2 regions of the Phycicoccus ginsengisoli genome follow, and region 2 is predicted to be linked to the other one. Evidence: riboswitches for the same ligand, from Rfam matches in the RefSeq annotation. Region 2 holds a riboswitch; the other holds the start of a gene.
What was found. Region 2 has a riboswitch for cyclic di-AMP ahead of ACYVDO_RS10290 (C40 family peptidase). Riboswitches for the same ligand answer to the same signal wherever they lie in the genome.

Region 1: another riboswitch for cyclic di-AMP. It lies ahead of ACYVDO_RS09825 (transglycosylase family protein); the one in region 2 lies ahead of ACYVDO_RS10290 (C40 family peptidase).

The regions. Positions count from the first base shown of each region.
Region 1 covers NZ_BAAGYN010000005.1:89,177-92,567, reverse strand. Annotated here, with positions in the region: gene ACYVDO_RS09840 (hypothetical protein) at 250-492, opposite strand; gene ACYVDO_RS09835 (hypothetical protein) at 503-739, opposite strand; tRNA gene ACYVDO_RS09830 (tRNA-Thr) at 862-934, opposite strand; gene ACYVDO_RS09825 (transglycosylase family protein) at 1,070-1,804, opposite strand; cyclic di-AMP (ydaO/yuaA leader) riboswitch at 1,837-1,931, opposite strand; gene ACYVDO_RS09820 (threonine/serine exporter family protein) at 2,120-3,391, opposite strand, start outside.
Region 2 covers NZ_BAAGYN010000005.1:195,699-199,089, forward strand. Annotated here, with positions in the region: gene ACYVDO_RS10280 (MFS transporter) at 1-408, shown strand, start outside; gene ACYVDO_RS10285 (metal-dependent transcriptional regulator) at 435-1,133, shown strand; cyclic di-AMP (ydaO/yuaA leader) riboswitch at 1,346-1,515, shown strand; gene ACYVDO_RS10290 (C40 family peptidase) at 1,516-2,271, shown strand; gene ACYVDO_RS10295 (DsbA family oxidoreductase) at 2,357-3,034, shown strand; gene ACYVDO_RS10300 (calcium:cation antiporter) at 3,103-3,391, opposite strand, start outside.

The DNA of each region.
Region 1 (3,391 bases), 110 kb from region 2:
CAGCGCCACGAGGGTCGCGGCCAGAACGGTTCCGCCCAACCAGACGAAACTGTCGAATGCGGGCGGGGCCATGTCGACTGCGATGAGCGCCGCTGCGACCAGAGCAGTCAGCGCAGCGACAAGCAAGGCCTCAGCCTTGGGGGACCTGGTGGACTCCACTGCGCCCCCTGGGTCGGATCTCCACTCGGATATGCCAACACTGCCGTCCCCGGACTGCGCGCGGGGCCAGAACACACTCATCCGCCGCCGTCAGTGCTGGCCAAACCGTTGCTGGGCAGCTTGACGCGAGATGTCCAGCGCAGCACCGATCACCGTCCAAGAGTCGCCGGCCGCACGGGCCGCGCGGACCGCCTCCCGCAGCTCCTGCTCGGCATGCACCAGCTGACTCCTGGCGGCGATGATGCGGCGAAAGGACGCGGCATCGCGGGCCGGGTGAGTCGATGGGTCAAGCTCGTCCAAACCGGTGTGGTCATGGTTGGTCTTCAGTGCCATGTCATTCACCTCATCTCAAATAGTCGAAGAACCTGGGCCGTAGCCGATCGCCGTGGATGATCTGGGTCGGCTCTCCGGCTGGCACAGCGACGAGCTCCAGCATCCGACCGTGTTGGTCCGGGCCGATCACTAGAAGACGGTCCTCGCCGCCGTACTCGTACTCGACCAGCCGGATGGCGTTGGTCCATTCATGTCTGATGTCGGCTTCGTCGATCCCGTGCTTCAGGGCGGACTCCGCCACCTCCATGGCGTCAAGGTTAGGTTGACGGGGGTGCCGCGTCAACCACGGCTTGACGCACCGAGATACCGCGATGCGTGGGCGAGCGGGGTGCTGTGGACCCCGGCCTGAGGTGTTCGTGCTGGTCAGAGAGCCGGCGATGGGACTCGAACCCACAACCCCCTGTTTACAAGACAGGTGCGCTACCGATTGCGCCACACCGGCGTGCCCGCCAGGCGGACGGCGACGATCGTACCGGCGGCACGGCATACCCACCGCACAGGCCGACGGGCCCGCGCGTGGTGCGCGGGCCCGTCGGAGTGGTCCGTCAGGGTCGACCCACCAGCGGTGGGTGACGGGTCAGTGGCTGTTGAGGTAGCTCTGCAGCGCCCGGACCGTCGCGCGGTCCAGCGAGTGGGACCCGTTGTGGCGGGCACCGATCTTGGTCTGCAGGGCGCCGACCGTCTTGGGGCCGATGACGCCGTCCGGGGTCGAGCCGACCTTGCGCTGCAGCGCTCGCACGTCCGACCGGGAGAGGGACCCGTCGACCGCGGCACCCACCCAGCGCTCGATCGCGGCGTTCGACTTCGGGCCGCGGATGCCGTCGACGGCCAGCTTGCCGGCCGGAGCGGCCTGTCGGGCGGGGGCCCTGCGCACGGTTGAGCGCGACACCGAGTCACCCGAGGACGTCGAGCCCGCACTGACCGCGCCGCCGTTGGAGCGGGTCAGGCCGGCCCGTGCACCGCAAGTGGGCCAGGCGCCCGGACCCTGCGAGGCGAGCACGCGCTGGGCGACGGTGATCTGGGCGCCCTTGCTGGCGAGGTCCGCGCGGGGCGCGTACCGGCCACCGCCGTAGGCGCTCCAGGTGCCGGACGAGAACTGCAGGCCGCCGTAGTAGCCGTTGCCGGTGTTGATGCTCCAGTTGCCGCCGCTCTCACAGGCGGCGACCCGGTCCCAGACCGTCCCCGCTGCGGAGGAGGAGGTGGCGGTGGCGATGCCGCCGGCGACGGTGGCGGCACCGGCGACGGCGACGCCCGCGACCCGGCGGCGGACCGGGTTGGGCTTACGGGCGGAGTGCTTGGGGGCATAGAACATGGGGGCGGGGGGTCCTTCCTGACCGGCGCCTTCGAGGTGAGCTGTCGGGTTCGGGCTGTCAGGTGCCCGGCCGGCCGGAGCCGGCTTCACCCCAAGGCCGCCGTCGGCGACCGAGGTGGTTCCCCCGCCCTCGTCTGCCCGGGCTGGTGCCCGGCGGGACACCCACCTGACGAGGTTCGGCGCGGTGGGTGTGCGGTTGCTGTGGGTATGCCGTGTGCAGTTGTGGCGTGAGCCGGGAGGCGCACTCGTCCAAGGTAGATAGGTCACGGGACGGTCACAAGCCCAGGTCGACATATCATCCGAACGGACGAGGACTTATCTGGACCTGGCGCGCCTTTTCTGGACAATTCGCCGGTCGAAGGGGGCCCCCAGGTAGTCACCGAGGACGGTGCCCGCGGCGATGGCCAGCAGCACCGCCATCGCCCCCAGCAACGTCGTCAGACCACCCTGCAGGGACAGCGTCCCCGAGTCCGGCCGCGACCCGTTGACCATCTCGTACAGCCCTCGGAAGATCGCCAGACCGGGCAGCAGCCCGTACGACGCCGGCACGACCAGGACCATCGCCGGGGCGCGCAGCCACTGGCCCCCGACCCGCCCGAGGGCGCCCAGCGCGGTCGCCGCGGCGCCGGCCGCCGCGAGCGGGCCGAGCCCGTCGACCCTGCTCACGAAGAGCGAGGCGACACCCGCCGCCGCACAGAGCAGCCCCGCGGGCACGACGAGGCCGCGACGGCTGCGCAGGGAGAGGGCTCCTGCCACGCCCACGACGAACGCACCGGCGACGGCCATGCCCACCGGGGCGGAGTACTGGCGGGTGGCGACGATGGAGGGGTTGACCAGGCGCAGGTCGAGGGCCTGCGTGACGGCCAGGGTCACGGAGAGCCCGGTGGCCACCCCGAGGATGATCCCGGCCGTGGTGAGGAAGACGCCGAACATGCGCCCCGCCCCGGTCACCGAGTAGCCGGAGATGGCGTCCTCGAAGGCCGACGCGACCGTCCGCCCTGGCAGCAGCACCGTGATGCCGCCGGCGACGATGTAGGCGAACTCGGTCGACGACACGGGCACCCATCCGGCGGCCCCGAGGCTGAACGCGCCCCAGGCGACGGCGGTCGCGAGGAACCCGCCGACCGCGCACTGGTAGAAGTCCGGCAGGCCCGCGCGCCCGAGCGAGCGCGCGGCATACCCGACGAGCAGCCCGGCAACGCCGGCGACCAGGGCGGCCATCGGCCCGGCCCCGAGCATCACCGCGATCGCGGCGGCCAGCACGCCGAGGGCGCCGCGCACAGCCCACCGCGGCCAGAACCGGGGCGCCCGGCGGATCTCGCGCAGCCTCGCGGCGGCGGCCTCGCGGTCGTAGCTGCCGGCGACGAGGTTCTCGACGAACTCGTGCACCGCGGCCAGCCGGGCGAAGTCGCGGGTCGACGACCGGACGACCCGCAGCATCGTCAGCGGCGCCCCCGACGGGGAGGTGCACTGGACGAGCAACGACTGCAGGGTGATGTCGACCTCGAGGTTGTCCAGGCCGGCCGCGGCTGCGACGGCCACCACGGACGCCTCGACCTGGGGCGCCCCTGCACCGCAGCGCAGCAT
Region 2 (3,391 bases):
CCGGCCGGGTCGGTGATGGACCGGTTCGGCCGGTTCTGGGTCGCCGTCCCCTGCGTGGTCCTGCTCGGGGTGGGGACCCTCCTGCTGCCGCTCACCCACACGGCATACACCGTCCTGGGGGCCTCGATGCTCGCGGCGGTCGGCAACGGGCTCGGGTCCGGCATCGTCATGACCCTCGGCGCCGACACGGCGCCCAGCGTCGGGCGCTCGCAGTTCCTCGGCGGCTGGCGGTTCATGTCGGTCGTCGGCGGCAGCGGCGCCCCGCTGCTCATCAGCGCCGTCACCGCCCAGCTGGGGCTGGCCGCCGCGTGCCTGGGGATCGGGGGCCTGACCCTGCTCGGGACCGGGTGGCTGGGGTACTGGGTGGCCAGGTTCGATCCCGTCCGCGGTGGCGCCCGGACGCGGTGACGCCCGCAGGTGGCAGGCTGGGGGCCGTGACGGACCTGATCGACACCACCGAGATGTACCTCAAGACGATCTTCGAGCTCGAGGAAGAGGGCATCCCGCCGCTGCGGGCGCGCATCGCCGAGCGGCTCGCGCACTCGGGGCCGACCGTGTCGCAGACCGTCGCCCGGATGGAGCGCGACGGCCTGCTCACCCTCGCCGGCGACCGGCACCTCCAGCTCACCGAGGAGGGTCGCAAGCTGGCCACGCGCGTGATGCGCAAGCACCGGCTCGCCGAGCGGCTGCTCATCGACGTCATCGGCCTGGAGTGGGAGTACGTCCACGACGAGGCCTGCCGGTGGGAGCACGTCATGTCCGAGCGGGTGGAGCGCAAGATCCTCGCCCTGCTGAAGGACCACCACGACTCGCCCTACGGCAACCCGATCCCGGGCCTCGAGGAGCTCGGCGAGGCGGAGGCCACCGAGGACTTCCGCTCGGGCCTGCACACCCTCACCGAGCTGGCGGGGCCCGAGCCCGAGACCGTCCTCGTCCGGCGGATCGGCGAGCCCGTCCAGGTGGACCACGAGGCGCTCAGCCTGCTCACCGTGGCCCGGCTGCTGCCGGGGGAGCGGGTCCGCGTGCACCGCGCGGACGGGCGGGTGGTCGCGGTCCGCGAGGGGGCCCCGGAGTCCACCGGCGTGTCCCTGCCCGACGACGTGGCCCAGCACGTCTTCGGGGCGCTCATCTGAGCACTGCCTGGACGTCGTCCGGAGCCTTGCTGGGGGCCCGCTGAGCACGCCTCGGGACCTGCGGTTGGCATCGTGTGGCAGTTTCTTGGACCGACCGTGACCGGAGCGTGACTTTCGGGAGAGGGTTGTGTACGGTTTCCCACGGTTCCTCAGCCCCCCGAGGATCCGGCCCGGAGTGGACACGCCTAGTCCTGCCACCACACCCGGGTCAGCAACGAAAACCGCTTGGCAGGAGCGGGGGACCCACTTGTGGGCCGTCTCCGGACGGTCCTTGGGGTGAAGCCCTCGGGAGCACGGCCGTGAGGTCGGGCGAACGAGGGCCGGGTGATCTACCTCCACCCGAACCCGACAGCTCACCTCGTAGGCGCTGGAGGTTCTACCTGTGGCTTCTTCCACTTCTGGCCGTCATCGCGCGCCGGGTCGTTTCAACCCCGTCTCCGAGCTGTCCGGCATCGTGGCCACCGCCGCGCAGCCGGCCGTCAAGACCTCCGCCGTGATCGCGGCGTCGGGAGGTCTCGTCGCCTCGTTCGCCCTTCCCGCCTCGGCCGCGCCGGCCGCGAGCGCGAAGGCGCCCGACCAGGCGGCTGCAGCCGCACCGGTCGCCGTCAAGGCTCCCGAGGTGGCTGCTCCCGAGGCCACCGACGCGTTCGGCGTCATCGGCTTCACCGCCACGGCAAAGCCCAAGCCGAAGCCCGCTCCGCAGCCCGTAGCGGTGCCGGTTCGTGCGACTGACACGCAGGCCGCCAGCCGGTCGTCCGTGCGCACGCCGCTCGCGACCAAGAGCTACACCAACCTCAAGCCCGCGGCCGGTGGCGTCCTCGCGATCGCCGCGCAGTACCAGGGCCTGCCGTACAAGTACGGCGGCACCAGCCCGTCCACCGGGTTCGACTGCTCCGGCTTCACCCAGTACGTCTTCCGCCAGGTGGGCATCTCCCTGCCGCGCACCGCGGAGGACCAGCGCCAGGCCGTGACGCCGGTCTCCAACCCCCAGCCGGGCGACCTCGTGTTCTTCGGTTCGCCGGCCTACCACGTCGGCATCTACGCCGGCGGCGGCATGATGTGGGACAGCCCCCGCAGCGGCGAGACCGTGCAGAAGCGCGCCATCTGGTCCGGCAACGTGTCCTACGGCCGCCCGTGACCTGAGGCTTCCGAGCCCCCCGGCGAGGGCCCCGACCGCACCCGCGGCCGGGGCCTTCGCCGTGGGCGCATGCTTACATGGACCCATGACTGCTGTGGAGATCGACGTCTGGGCCGATGTGGTCTGCCCGTGGTGCTACATCGGCAAGCGCCGGCTCGAGCAGGCGGTGGCGGAGAGTGCCCACCCAGCGGAGGTCACGGTGACCTACCACGCGTACGAGCTCGACCCGGGTGCGCCGGTGGGCGACGGGACGCTCGTGCTCCCGTGGCTCGCGGAGCGGTACGGCACCGACCTCGACGGCGCTCGCGAGATGGCGGAGCGGCCGGCCATGCTGGGACGCCCCGACGGCATCGAGATCAACGTCGACGAGCAGCGCCGCGCGAACTCCTTCGACGCCCACCGCATCATCGCCCTCGGCCTCGCCCAGGGCGGCCATGCGCTGCAGGCCGCGGTGCTCGAGCGGCTCTACAGCGCCCACTTCACCGAGGGCCGGCAGATCGACGACATCGAGACGCTGCAGCGGCTGGGTGCCGAGGCAGGGCTGGACGGCCGGCGCCTGTCCGCGGTGCTGGCGAGCCGTGAGTATGCCGACCACGTGCGTCAGGACGAGCGGGCGGCCACCGAGATCGGCATCACCGGCGTGCCGTTCTTCATGGCCAACCGCAAGGTCGCGCTCTCCGGCGCGCACTCCGTCGAGGTCATCGGCCAGCTCATCGCGGCTGCCACCGACGGGTCGTCGGAGGCCATGAGCCAGGGCGCCTGACGCCCGGGCGCACCCTGTGAGTTCGCGCCGTCGGCGGCGCACCGGATGCGGTACGCCGGAGGGGCGCCTCAGGGGTTGATGGCGAGGAACACGAACGCCGCGAGCAGCACCAGGTGCACCCCGCCCTGCAGCCGCGTCGCCCGGCCCGGCACCACCGTGAGCACGCTGACCACCACGGTCAGGGCCAGCAGCACCATCTGCGTCGAGCCGAGCCCCAGGACGAGCGGGCCCTCGAGCCAGATGGAGGCCACCGCGATGACCGGGATGGTCAGGCCGATGCTCGCCATGGCCGAACCGAGCGCGAGGTTGAGGCTGGTCTGGATCTGGTTGCGCCGGGCCGCCCGCACCGCCGCGAGG